Regions from separate parts of the Arthrobacter sp. 'calajunan' genome, predicted to be linked through region 2. Evidence: riboswitches for the same ligand, from Rfam matches in the RefSeq annotation. Region 2 holds a riboswitch; the other holds the start of a gene.
What was found. A riboswitch is a leader RNA that binds a small molecule or an ion and turns the genes downstream of it on or off. The one in region 2 is predicted to bind glycine.

Region 1: another riboswitch for glycine. It lies ahead of gcvP (aminomethyl-transferring glycine dehydrogenase); the one in region 2 lies ahead of cycA (D-serine/D-alanine/glycine transporter).

Annotation. Positions count from the first base shown of each region.
Region 1 is NZ_JBKZDY010000003.1:486,579-493,316, reverse strand. It holds gene gcvH (glycine cleavage system protein GcvH) at 1-252, opposite strand, end outside; gene gcvT (glycine cleavage system aminomethyltransferase GcvT) at 312-1,433, opposite strand; gene gcvP (aminomethyl-transferring glycine dehydrogenase) at 1,444-4,290, opposite strand; glycine riboswitch at 4,456-4,553, opposite strand; gene RF641_RS07135 (SGNH/GDSL hydrolase family protein) at 4,660-5,448, opposite strand; gene RF641_RS07130 (serine hydrolase domain-containing protein) at 5,459-6,616, opposite strand.
Region 2 is NZ_JBKZDY010000003.1:121,735-128,472, forward strand. It holds gene RF641_RS05410 (APC family permease) at 1-249, shown strand, start outside; gene RF641_RS05415 (dihydrofolate reductase family protein) at 345-908, opposite strand; gene RF641_RS05420 (GMC family oxidoreductase) at 1,140-2,669, shown strand; gene cycA (D-serine/D-alanine/glycine transporter) at 2,758-4,251, opposite strand; glycine riboswitch at 4,465-4,573, opposite strand; glycine riboswitch at 4,574-4,672, opposite strand; gene RF641_RS05430 (MarR family winged helix-turn-helix transcriptional regulator) at 4,939-5,391, shown strand; gene RF641_RS05435 (FUSC family protein) at 5,388-6,431, shown strand; gene RF641_RS05440 (M20 family metallo-hydrolase) at 6,510-6,738, opposite strand, start outside.

The DNA.
Region 1 (6,738 bases), 360 kb from region 2:
CGCTGCTTCCTGGTTGACCTCGACGATGGTGCCGGTGACCGGCGAGTACAGGTCGGAGACCGACTTGGTGGACTCGACTTCGCCGCAGGTCTCGCCGGCGGTGACGGTGTCTCCGACCTCTGGCAGGTCTACGTAGACAACGTCGCCCAGCGCGTCGGCAGCAATCTGGGTGATGCCGATCTTGGCTGGGGACGATGCGTCGATCCACTCGTGCTCGGCCGAGTAGCGCAACGATGACAGAACTTTACTCACGATTTTTCCTCTCCCAAGGGGAAATAGGGGGCGTTAGGCTATGCCCTCTTTGTTTAACGTTACTTGGCGCGCGTGTAGAACGGCAGTTCCACGACAACAAATGGCAAAGTCTTACCTCGCAGGTCGACTTCCAGCTCGGTTCCCACTTCGCTGAAGGCCGCATCGACGTAGCCCAGGCCGACCGGGTAGCCCAGGGTCGGCGAAGGTTGACCGGAGGTGATCTCTCCGATGACGGCGCCGTCCTTGACGATGGCGTAGCCGCCGCGGCCTGCGCGCTTGCCCAGGCCCTTCAGGCCCACCAGCTTGCGGGCAGGGGTCTGCTCGCGCACTGCCTCCAGCGCGGAGCGGCCGACGAAGTCCTCTTCCTTCTTGAAGGAGACCACCGCGCCGAGGCCCGCGTCGAACGGGGTGCGCTCCAGCGAGAGCTCGTTGCCGTACAGCGGCATGCCGGCTTCCAGGCGCAGCGAGTCGCGGGCAGCCAGGCCGCACGGAACCAGCTCATGGTCCTTGCCGATCTCCACGATGGTGTCCCACAGGCCGGCGGCGTCGGCGTTCTTGATGATCAGCTCGAAGCCATCCTCGCCGGTGTAGCCGGTGCGGGCCAGGATGGCGTCCACCCCGCCGAGCTTCATGTAGGCGGCCGAGTAGTACTTCATCTCGGTGACGATAGCTGCGCCGGCCTCGTCGGCGGCGAGCTTGGCCACGATGGCCTCGGCGTTCGGTCCCTGGACCGCGATCAGCGATTCATCAGCGGAAGCGTCCTGCACCTGCGCGTCGAAGCCCTCGGCGCGCTTGGCCAGCTCGGCGGCGACCACCGGGGCGTTGCCGGCGTTCGGCACCACCAGGTACTTTTCGTCTTCCATGCGGTAGACGATCAGGTCGTCGATGATCTTGCCGGCTTCGTTCAGGATCAGCGAGTACTTGGCCTTGCCGACCTTCATCAGGGCGAAGTTGCCGGCCAGCGCGGTGTTCAGCGCGCTGGCTGCCTGCGGGCCGGAAACCCAGACCTCGCCCATGTGGGACAGGTCGAACAGGCCCGCGGTGGCGCGCACCGCCTTGTGCTCTGCCAGTTCCGAACCGTACTTCAGCGGCATGTCCCAGCCGCCGAAGTCGGTGAAGCTCGCGCCCAGGGCTTCGTGCTTGCCGTGCAGCGCGGTGTGCTTGGTGATGGTTTCAGTCATTGCGATGTTCCTAGTCTTCGAAGGCTTCTGGAGCAGGGCAGGAGCAGATGAGGTTGCGGTCGCCGCCGGCGCCGTCGATGCGGCCCACAGCAGGGAAGTACTTGTCCACCTTGAGGCTGGCGACCGGGAAGGCTGCCTGCTCGACGGTGTACTTGCGGTCCCAACCGCTGTTGACCACTGCCGCCACGGTGTGCGGGGCACGGCGCAGCGGGGATTCGGCCAGCTCGTAGACGCCGGCCAGCACTTCTTCCATTTCCTGGCGGATGGTGATCATGGCTTCGATGAAGCGCTCGATCTCTGCCAGGTCCTCCGACTCGGTCGGCTCCACCATCAGGGTGCCGGCGACCGGGAAAGCCAGGGTCGGTGCGTGGAAGCCGAAGTCGATCAGTCGCTTGGCCACGTCTTCTGCGGTGACGCCGGTCTTGGCGGTGACTTCGCGCAGGTCCAGGATGCACTCGTGCGCAACCAGTTCCTTGTTGCCGGTAAACAGGATCGGGAAGTGCTCATTCAGGCGCTTGGCGATGTAGTTCGCGTTCAAGATCGCGTGCTTGGTGGCGCTGGTCAGGCCCTCGCCGCCCATCATCGCGATGTAGGCCCAAGAGATCGGCAGCACGCCGGCCGAGCCGAAGGCGGTGGCGACCACTGGCACGCCGTCGCGCTCGGAGTAGGTGCCCGAGGCGTCGCCCGGCAGGAACGGCACCAGGTGCTCGCCCACGCCGATCGGGCCGACGCCCGGACCGCCGCCGCCGTGCGGGATGCAGAAGGTCTTGTGCAGGTTCAGGTGCGAGACGTCGCCGCCGAACTTGCCCGGCTGGGCGAGACCCACCAGGGCGTTCATGTTCGCGCCGTCGATGTAGACCTGTCCCCCGGCGTCGTGGATCTTGCCGCAGACCTCGCGCACGTCGGCGTCGTACACGCCGTGGGTGGACGGGTAGGTGATCATGATCGCGGCCAGCACGTCCTTGTTGGCCTCGATCTTGGCATCCAGGTCGCCGGCGTCGATGGTGCCGTCGGCTGCGGTCTTGACGACCACAACCTTCATGCCGGCCAGCACTGCCGAGGCGGCGTTGGTGCCGTGGGCCGAGGCGGGGATCAGGCAGACGTTGCGCTGCGACTCGCCGCGCGAAGCATGGTAGTCGGAGATCGCCAGCAGGCCTGCGTACTCGCCCTGGGAGCCGGCGTTCGGCTGGATGGAGACGCCGGCGTAGCCGGTGATCGCGGTCAGGCGGCCTTCCAGGTCGGTGATCAACTCGCGCCAACCGGCGGTCTGCGCTGCCGGGGCGTACGGGTGGATGGAGGCGAACTCAGGCCAGGTGATGGATTCCATCTCGGCGGCCGAGTTCAGCTTCATGGTGCACGAGCCCAGCGGGATCATGGTGCGGTCCAGGGCCAGGTCGCGGTCCGAGAGGCGGCGCAGGTAGCGCATCATCTGGGTCTCGGAGGAGATGGTGTTGAAGATCGGGTGGGTCAGGTAGGCGCTGGTGCGCACCTGGCCCTCGGGGATCTCGAAGCCTTCCGGTGCTGACAGTTCCACGCCGAAGACGCCGGCCAGGGCCTTGACGGTGGCGGAGGTGGTGGTCTCGTCGGTGGAGATGCCGACCTGGGTGCCGGAGACCTTGCGCAGGTTGATGCCTGCATCGTTGGCCTTGGCAATGACTTCCTCGGCGTCCTTGACGGTCACGACCACGGTGTCGAAGAAGGCCTGCGATGCCAGTTCGAAGCCGCCGGCGACCAGGGAGCTGGCCAGCACGCGGGCGTGGTTGTGGGCGCGGGTGGCGATCTGCTTCAGGCCTGCAGGGCCGTGGTAGACGGCGTACATCGAGGCGCAGATGGCCAGCAGCGCCTGGGCGGTGCAGATGTTGGAGGTGGCCTTCTCGCGGCGGATGTGCTGCTCGCGGGTCTGCAGGGCCAGGCGATAGGCGTTGGTGCCGGCGTCGTCGGTGGAGACACCCACCAGGCGGCCCGGCATGGAACGCTCAAGTCCCTTGGCCACGGCCATGTAGGCGGCGTGCGGGCCGCCGAAGAACAGCGGCACGCCGAAGCGCTGGGTGTTGCCGACCGCGATGTCGGCTCCCTGCTCGCCCGGGGCGGCGATCATGGTCAGCGAGAGCAGGTCGGCGATCACGGTGACCATCGCGCCGGCGGCCTTGGCGGCGGCGATGACCTCGGCGTGGTCGGCGATCGAGCCGTCGTTGCCCGGCTGCTGCAGCACGATGCCCGAGATGTCGCCTTCCGGCAAGCCCGCGGACAGGTCGGCGACCTCGACCTCGAAGCCCAGCGCATCGGCACGGCCCTGCACGACCTTGATGGTCTGCGGGAAGATGTTGGAGTCCAGCACGGTCTTGCCGTTGGACTTCTTCTTGTTGGCGCGGCGCATCATCAGCACGGCTTCGGCGGCGGCGGAGGATTCGTCCAGCAGCGAGGCGTTGGCGATCGGCATGCCGGTCAAGTCCATGACCATGGTCTGGAAGTTCAGCAGGGCTTCGAGGCGGCCCTGGGAGATCTCAGGCTGGTACGGGGTGTAGGCGGTGTACCAGGCCGGGTTCTCGACGATGTTGCGGCGGATGACTGCCGGGGTGATGGTGTCGTAGAAACCCTGGCCGATCATCTGGGTCTTCATGACGTTCTTGGAGGCCAGCTCACGCAGGTGGGCCAGTGCCTCGGTCTCGGTCAGTGCATCCGGGATGTCCAGAGCGGCATCTTGGCGGATGTCGGCGGGAACTGCCGTGTCGATCAGCTCGTCCAGGCTGTTGTAGCCAAGGGTCTGGAGCATGGTCTCGACGTCGGACTGACGCGGGCCGATATGGCGGGACACGAATTCGCTGTTCGTGTTAGCAGAAGTCTGCGTGATGGTCATGGTGCAGGTGTCTCCATGGGGATCTGTCTTGGCGCATGCCAAAGGAAGGTCGCTGTCCCTCCCCATCCCTGTTGCACAACCTGAGAGTTTTACGCAGCCGGCCTACCAAACCGGTTGCTTGCACCTTCGGTGAACCGGAACAGGCCGGTTACTTTCCAGAGTTGCCTCTTGATGGCGGTACGGGTGCCTGAGAGTTTCCTGGGGAGGAATTGCTCCTACGGCGCCCGTCCATGGTGTGAACGGGACTCTCCCGCCATCCTTCTATGGCTTCGGTTGCGGGCCAATGACCCACAACACACCTCCCATGGTACCCGCCCCGGGGCCAACTGCAAACAATCTTTCGGCCCCGGAGCCCCTGCATGACGAGCGCTAGCTGCTTTCCGCGCCCAGCCGGATGTAGTCCGGGTATTTTGCGCTCAGGCTGTCCCCCGAGGAAGTGCCTGTCAGGCGGCGTTTGACCCATGGAGCCAGGTATTCCCGGGCCCAGCCGAGGTCCTGGCGCAGCTTCTGACCGGGGGCGTTCACCGCAGCCGCTGGCAGCACCGGAACTTCGATGTCGGAGGACCAATTGCCCTCGGTGACGCCGTGGGTTCCGAGCACGTCCAGCACCTTGGCGGCCATGAGCGTGTGGCCAGCGGTGCCCATGTGCAGGCGGTCCACGGCCCAGTAGCGCACGTCCGAGAATTCGCGCCAACGCCAGTAGTCGGCGACCAGGGTGTTGTAGCGGTCGGCGATCTCGCGCACCTTTTCGTTGTAGATCGCGGTGCGCGGGCGGGTCTTGGAGAACAGCGGCGAGTCGACGGTGTCGAAGCCGGTGAACAGCAGCACGGTGATCCCGGCATCGGCGAAGCGCTTGACCATGCTGTCGTAGCTGCGCATCAGCGCCTCGAGGTCGGCCTTGGGCCGCAGGATGTCGTTGCCGCCGGCGTAGAGGGAGACCACGTCGGGCTTCATGGACAGCGCCTGGTCCATCTGCTGGTTGATCACCTGCCCGATCTTCTTGCCGCGGATCGCGAGGTTCGCGTATTCCCAGTCGCCGCGGGCGCACAGCACCTCGGCCACCCGGTCCGCCCAGCCGCGCACTTGGTTGGGGCGCAGCGGATCGTCGTCGCCAACGCCTTCGGTGAAGGAGTCCCCCATTGCCAGAAACTTTGCCATGCTCTTCCTCCTAGCCCTTGGCCTGCATCATTTTGCCGATAACCACCTGGCGCGCCAGCTGGCTGAGCTGCACGCCCGTGGAAATGCTCTTCTCGCCCTCGTTGCGCGACGGAATGTAGGCGAAGCCGAGCTGGTAGGCCGGATCGGCGAAGGCCAGCGAGGAGTTCGCCCCGTCGTGGCCGTAGGCGAAGATCGAACCATAGTCGTTGCGGGCGGTGGCCTTCATGAATCCCAGGGCAAAGGCCTGGAGCAGCCCGTTGGTGCGGTCGTGCCCGTAGACGAGCTCCGCGGATACCCGGGACCAGGTGTCCTCGCTCAGGAACCCCCGGGCGGCGCCAAGTGAGGGCACCGGGCCGAAGGAGGCCGCGTAGATGGCCGCCAGCGACTGGGCATCGGCGACGCCGCCCATGGAGGCCGGGCCGAGCCTGCGGACCTGCCGGGAGTTGGCCAGCTCGTGCCAGTTGTAGACCGGACCGCTGTCCAGCGCGAACCCGGAGGCCGAGTTGACTGCCAGGCCTGCCGGGGAGAAGGGGTCGAAGAATGCCGGTTCGGCCGGGGCGGCGGGGAGCACGTCACGGTAGCGCGGTTCCAGCGAGTCGTCCTGCCCGATATACGCGTCCACGCCCAGGGGCTTGCGGATGCGTTCCTCGAAGACCTCTTTCAGCTCTTTGCCGGTGACCCGGCGGACCAGTTCCTCCATGAGCACACCCATGGTGATGGCGTGGTAGCCCACGATGTTCTGGCCCAGCGGCCAGATGCTCGGCATGGTGGCGAGGATCTTGGCATATTCCAAGGAGTTCAGCAACACCTGACTGGGCGCCCCGCCGGGGACGCCCAGCACTCCGGCCTGGTGGCTGAGCACTTCCCCGACGCTCAGTTTGCCCTTGCCGTGGGTGCCGAATTCGGGCCAGTAGTCGGTGATCGGGGCGACCGGATCGATCAGCCCGTCCTGGACCAGCAGGGCGATGACCAGTGCGCTGAGCCCTTTGGTGCAGGAGAACACGCAGGTGAGCGCATCCCCCGAAAGGTGCTCCCCCACGCTGTGGCTCAACACCAGGGCGCCGCGGTGGTACACGGCCAGCTGCGCCGAGTAGCCGTCCTCCACTGCGGCACGGTCCTGCAGCGCCTGCGCGAGCGGGGCAAAGTCGTCAGTTATGACCGATTCCATCTAAATCCTTCGAAAGCATGTCTCTTTGCAACTAACACTAGTAGCCGCAGCGGAAATTCGCGTTCTCCGGCGAAATCATGCCTGAACCATAAGTTCCTCAAAGAGCCATTCTCAATAAACGG
Region 2 (6,738 bases):
CTGCGCGTGGGCGGCGAAGGCCGCTTTGGCGAGGTCATCGGCTGGGCCTCGGTGCTGCTGACCTTCGGCCTGTTCAGCCTCTACATGCCCGGCATGCCGGCGCAGCTGACCTGGCAGCCGTGGCTGATCTTCGCGATCTGGTGGGCCATGGGCGCGCTGTTCTTCTTCAAGGTCCCCGGCGGCATCCCCGCTGGTGTCGACGCCGAAGAAAAGGTGCTCGAAGTCGTCAGGGCACGACGCAAGAAGTAGCGTTTGTCTGGCACTGCGTGCAGGGCGCGTCCGTTCGCGGACGCGCCCTGCACGTATTTCATGCGCAGTTCCCGGCGCTCGGGTGTGCGCGGCTCCTACCGCTTGACCTCGTAGCACAGACGCATGACCCCGCCGCTGAGCTCCTGGGCGGAGAGCAGTTCCAGATTGGTGCGGGCGAGGCCCGGGGCGAAGTAGGGAATCCCGCCGCCCACCACTATCGGGAACAGGTTGATCCGGTATTCGTCGATCAGTCCCAGCCGCGCCGCCTGGGCGGCCAGGTCCGCCCCGCCGATGGCGATCTCCGTGTCGCCTCCCTGCGCCTTCAGCGACTGGATCTCCTCGCCCAGGGACCTGGTGGCCAGCCGGGCGTTGCCCTGCACTTCATTCAGCGTGCGGGAGAACACGACCTTGGGCAGAGGGTTCCACAGTGCGATCCAGTCCAGATCCAGCTTTGTGCTTTCCGGGTTGTCCGCGGCGGTCTCCCAGTACAGCATGACCTCGTAGAGCTTGCGCCCCATGAGCTGGACACCGAGATTCTTCGCCTCGTCGATGGAGGCCTGGTAGATGTCGTCACCCGGAACGCTCCAGTCGATTCCGCCATCCGGACCGGTGATGAATCCGTCCATGGACATGGACATTGAATAGGTAACCTTGCGCATTGCCGCCGCCTCTTTCGAAGTTGCTTCCACGGTACGCACCGCTGGGCGCGCTGGAAAGGGCCTGCAGCGCACTGCCAGCATGGGACCCGTCCTGCGCTGGAAGCCAACCCGCGTGCGCTGCAGGCCAATCCCTAAATCCCGAATCCGTAGCAGACTAGGTTCGATATGTGTGACACGGCCAACACCTGGGGCCGACATCGGCGCTGGCCTGCACGGGAGAAAAGGGGAATTGTGGAGAACAAAACCGTCATTGTCGTAGGCGCAGGTTCGGCCGGATCGGTGGTCGCGCGCCGGCTCGTGGACGCCGGAGCCAGCGTCACCTTGTTCGAGGCAGGCAACGAGGACACCAACCCCGCCATCCACGACCTCTCGCGCATGGGGGAGCTGTGGCACAGCGAGGACGACTGGGACTACTACACCGCGCCCATGAACGGCACCGCCAGCAAGCCGATGCACCTGCCGCGCGGCAAGGTCATGGGTGGCTCGCATGCGCTGAACGCCACCATCTGGGTGCGCTGCGCCCCGCAGGACTTCGACCACTGGGCCAGCGTCAGCAGCCCCGACTGGGCCTGGGAGAACGTCCTGCCGGTTTACAAGGACATCGAGAACTTCTCCGGAGGCGCCAGCGAGCTGCGCGGCGGCGCGGGCCTGCTGCCCGTAGTCGACAAGTACCCGCTGGACGAGATCCACCAGTCGATCATCCAGGCCGCAGTGCAATCCGGCGTCGAGCACAACCAGGACTACAACGGCCAATCCCTGGAAGGCGTCTCCCAGGAGCAGGTGAACATCGTCGACGGCGAACGCATCAACACCTGGAAGGCCTACCTGAAGCCGGTGCGCGACAAGCTGCGGATCATCACCGGCGCACAGGTTCACTCGCTGCTGGTCGAGGACGGCGCGGCGGTGGGCGTGCGCTACCGCAGCGGCGGGCAGCTGCACGAGCTGCGCGCGGACGAGGTGGTGCTCAGCGCCGGCGCGCTGGGCTCCCCGCAGATCCTGTTGCGTTCGGGCATCGGCCCCTCGGCGGAGTTGGAGGCCGCCGGCGTCGCTCCGCTGCTGGATGCCCCGCAGGTCGGCAAGAACCTGCACGACCACCTGCTGGCCCCGGTGATCGGGCAGACCACTGCCAAGGACATCCCGGCGCCGCGCACCGGCATCTCGGTGTCGCAGACCCACCTGTTCGCCAAGTCGCGGGAGGATCTGGACGTGCCCGACACCCAGCCGATCTTCTTCTCCGTGCCGATGTACTCGCCGGGCATGGAACCGGTTCAAGGCACGGCATTCACCCTGCACTCGGGCATCATTGCCCCTCACAGCCGCGGCGAGCTGACGCTGTCCGGGCCGTCGCTGGACGACCCGGTGCGCATCGACCTCAACGCGCTGGATGACCGGCGGGACATGGACGCGTTCCTGTTCTCCATCAAGCAGTGCCGCGACATCATGGCGCAGCCGGCGCTGGCTGGGGACTGGGGAGCGGTGGAGGTCTATCCGGGCGCCGAGGTGCAGGACGACGCGGCGCTGGAGGACTACATCCGCAACAACGTGGTGACCTACCACCACCAGGTGGGCACCTGCCGTATGGGCGTCGACGCGCAGGCGGTGGTGGATCCGCGGCTGAAGCTCAACGGGCTGAAGGGCCTGCGGGTCATCGACGCGTCCATTATGCCGCGCATCACCACCGGCAACACCAACGCCCCGGCGGTGCTGATCGGTGAGCTCGGCGCGAAGTTCCTGCTGGAAGACCTGGCCGCGAGCCGGTAGCCGCCGGCCTGTTCTCCCGTGCTGACGCCAAGGGCCTCGCACCGTCATCCCGTGACGTTGCGAGGCCCTCGATGGTTGCCCAAAGGCGCTAGCTGTCGATGCTTTCTTTGGCCTTCTCGGCCTGGGCTGCGCCGGCTGACACGGTGCTGCGGTAGGCGGCCGCCTCGCGGCGCTCGTGGGCGACCTTGCCGGCGTGGGCCAGGCGCAGCGCCTCGTGCTTCGGATCGCGGCGGACCCCCAGGTAGCCGATGCCCAGCCCGATGAACCAGAGCGGGGTGGCGATCAGCGCGACCAGCGTGTCGGCCTGGGTGGTCAACGCCCACAGGATGAAGACGAAGAATGCCAGCACGACGTACGGCATGAACCGTCCGCCGGGCATCTTGAAGGCGCTGGCGTCATGCAGCTGCGGGCGGCGGGCCCGGTAAGCCAGGTAGCTGAGCAGGATGATCGACCAGACGAACATGAAGCAGAGGGCTGAAATGGTGGTCACCAGCGTGAACACCGCCATCACCGAGTCGCCGCTGTAGAGCAGCGCGACGCCTGCCAGCAGGAACATGCATGAGAACATCAGCGCGTTGCGCGGCACCTTGCGGGAGGAGAGCCGCTCGAACTTCTTCGGGGCGTCGCCTTCCAATGCCAGGCCGCGCAGCATGCGCGAGGTCGAGTAGATGCCCGAGTTGGCGCTGGAGGTGGCGGAGGTGAGCACCACGAAGTTGATGATGCCCGCGGCGCCGGCCAGCCCGGCCAGGGTAAACATGCCGACGAACGGGGATTCCTCGGCGGAGAACAGCGTCCACGGCTCGACCATCATCAACACCAGCAGCGCGCCGACGTAGAAGAACAGGATGCGCAGCGGGATCGAGTTGATCGCCTTGGGCAGGGTCTTCTCCGGGTCCTTGGTCTCGGCCGCGGTGGTGCCGACCAGTTCGATGCCCACGAAGGCGAACACTGCGATCTGGAAGCCGGCCACGAAGCCCATGGCGCCGTTCGGGAACATACCTCCATGCGCCCAGAGGTTGGAGAAGGAAGAGCTGATGCCGTTGTGCTGGAATCCAGTGATGACCATGGCCAGACCCACCACGATCAGCGCACCGATGGCGATGATCTTGACCAGGGCGAACCAGAATTCGGTTTCGCCGAAGGCCTTCACGGTGCTCAGGTTCAGCACCAGCAGCAGGACGATGCAGGCCAGGCCCGGGATCCACAGGGGCAGGTCGCCCCACCAGAAGGCGACGTAGTGCGCGATGGCCACGACATCCGCGATGCCGGTGACAACCCAGCAGAACCAGTAGGTCCAGCCTGTGAAGAAGGCGGCCCAGGGGCCGAGCAGGTCGCCGGCGAAGTCGGCGAAGGTCTTGTAGTTGAGGTTGCTCAGCAGCAGCTCGCCCATGGCGCGCATGACGAAGAAGAGCATGAAGCCGATGATCATGTACACGAAGATGACCGAGGGGCCGGCGACGGCGATGGTCTTGCCGGAGCCCATGAACAGGCCGGTGCCGATGGCGCCGCCGATTGCGATGAGCTGGATATGGCGATTGGAGAGTCCGCGTTCGAGCTTGGGGGCAGAGCTGGTTGAGCTCATTCAGGCGCCTTCCGGGAGTGGGGGATCCCGCACCCGACGCAATCCGGGACAAGCCGGTGGGCCTGTCCGCGGACAGCGCTACCTTCGAACACGCGCATCGTGGTGTTCTCCTGTTTTCGGCCGCATAAGGCTCAAGCGCTCAAAGCAAGTGCCTGCCGCGACCACGGGGGAGCATCATGGGCGTGCCCGCGAGTGCGGCACTGTTCTGATGTTCCTCCCCAATCTGTTTGCGTACCTGAGAGTTTTCACTTCGCGCCGAATACTGGGCGAAGCCTGCTCCTTCGGTGAGCGCGACCTTCATCGCGCTACTTTCCAGATGTGCCTGTTCGTGGCGGTACGGGGGCCTGAGAGTTTCCCGGGGAGGAATTGCTCCTACGGCGCCCGCCCTTGGTTCAGGACGGGGCTCTCCCGCCACGCATCAATGGCTGTTTGGTGACTGCCATCACAGTATGCCTTGGAAACGTGAAGCGATGCAAATTGAATCTGCCGGAAAATCATCGTAAAGCCTCAAAAGGTCCTTTCGAAAATCCTTATTGACAAGTGCGTTTCAATTCCGTCTTGTGGCTTAAAGTTTGAAACGGCGCAACGCTTAATATGAGACCCCAGGTTCCCGCCCCTGGGTCGCGTTCGGGGCGGCAATCTGTCCCGCTATGAAATCATTTCATTGTGAAATGATATTCTCGGTGGGTGAATGAACAGAAACCGCCCCAATTCCAATGGAACTCCTTGAGTTATCTGGCGACCCGGGTTGGGCGCGTGGGTACCACGGCGCTCGGTGCGCTCATGGACGCCGAGGGGCTGACGCGCCACCACTTCACGATCATCAGCGCACTGGAAGAGTCCGGCGCGATGTACCAGAACGACCTGGCCGACCGGGCCAATATCAACCGCGGCCATATGGTCGCCTACCTCGACCGGCTGGAAGCGCACGGTACGCTGCAGCGCACCGTGGACCCGGCGGACCGCCGCCGCCGGCTCATCGAGCTGACCGCTGAAGGGCGTCGTTTTGCGGACCGTGCCGTCGAAGCGGCCCGCGAAGGCGAGGAGAAGATCTACAGCGTGCTGGATGCGGCCCAGCGCGACCAGCTGCGCGGCCTGCTGCAGCTGGTAGTCGCCAGCGAGGAGGAAGCTCGCCCGTGATTGCCCACGCACAACAGATCTGGAAGCACAGCGTTGCCGTCGCCCCGCGCATGCCGGCGTTGCGGCCCGCGGCCCGGGCCACGTTCTGCCTGGCGGTGCCGCTGCTCATCCTCGCCAGCCTGGGACGGATGGATTGGGCGATGTATGCAGGGTTCGGCGCCTTCTGCGCAGTCTTCGGCCGCTACGACAACTACGCGGTCCGCTTCTGGCAGCAGCTCAGCTGCGGCGCGGTGCAGGTAGCATCCATGCTGCTGGGCACGCTGTTCTCCTTTCTCCAGACGCCGTTCATCGTCGATGCACTTGTCTTGGCCGTGATCGCCTTCGGCTCCAATCTGGTGTCGCGCGGGGTGCGCTGGCTTCCGCCGGGACCGATCTTCGCGGTGTTCGCCGGCGGTGCCTGCCTCTCGGTTCCGGCAAGCGGCGAAAGCTTCATCGGGGTGCTGCTGGTCGGTGCGGGCACCGCATTGTTCAGCCTGCTGGTCATGCTCGGGCTGTCGGCCCGACGCGGCCGACTGGCGGCCGCGCTGAAGGCGGAACCGACCTGGGCGCCGACCGAGAAATCGGTCCATGAATCCGTGCGCATGGGCATCGCCGTCTTGTTGGCCGGTGTCGTGGCCTATCTTCTTGGGGGAGACCACTGGTACTGGGCGAGCCTTGGCGCAATTTCCGGGGTGATGGGGGCAACCGTCCACAGCCGGGTTGCCCGGGCCCTGCAACGCTGCGTCGGAACCTGCATCGGCGTGCTGCTGACCTGGGCGGTGTTCGTCTTCGAACCCAATCTCTGGGTGCTGCTTGCGGTGGCGCTGGTCGGCCAGTTCTGCATCGAGGTCGTCATCCTGCGCAATTACGCGGTGGGCATGGTCTTCATGACCATGGTCGCGCTGCTCATGGTACACCTCGCCAGCCCCGAGGATCCCATGGTGCTGCTGGTTGACCGGGTCACCATGACGGTGCTCGGGGCGGCCACCGGTGCGGCGCTGAGCGTGGCGATCGGCATCGTCGTGGGTCAGCAGAAGCACGTCGAGCAAAAGCAGAACTAAGACCGCGTGGGAGAAGCCATTCCAATTGGCGCCCCAAAAACGAGTTTAAGGGCGCCAATATTCGTCGCCGAGCATGATCTACTGAGACTGCCCGGTTGCAGAGACAAGGAGCGCATCCGCTGGAACGAATTGGCCTTGTACAACGCGATGAAGTACTTCGGCGAGAAGATCTAGTCCAGCTAGCATGTCCTTGTCGTGTGTCAGCTCGCGTTCATTGTGGCTGATACCATCCACGCTGGGGACGAACAACATGATGGTTGGGACAATGTCTTTCATATTCGTTGAATCGTGTCCGGCCAGTGTCCGG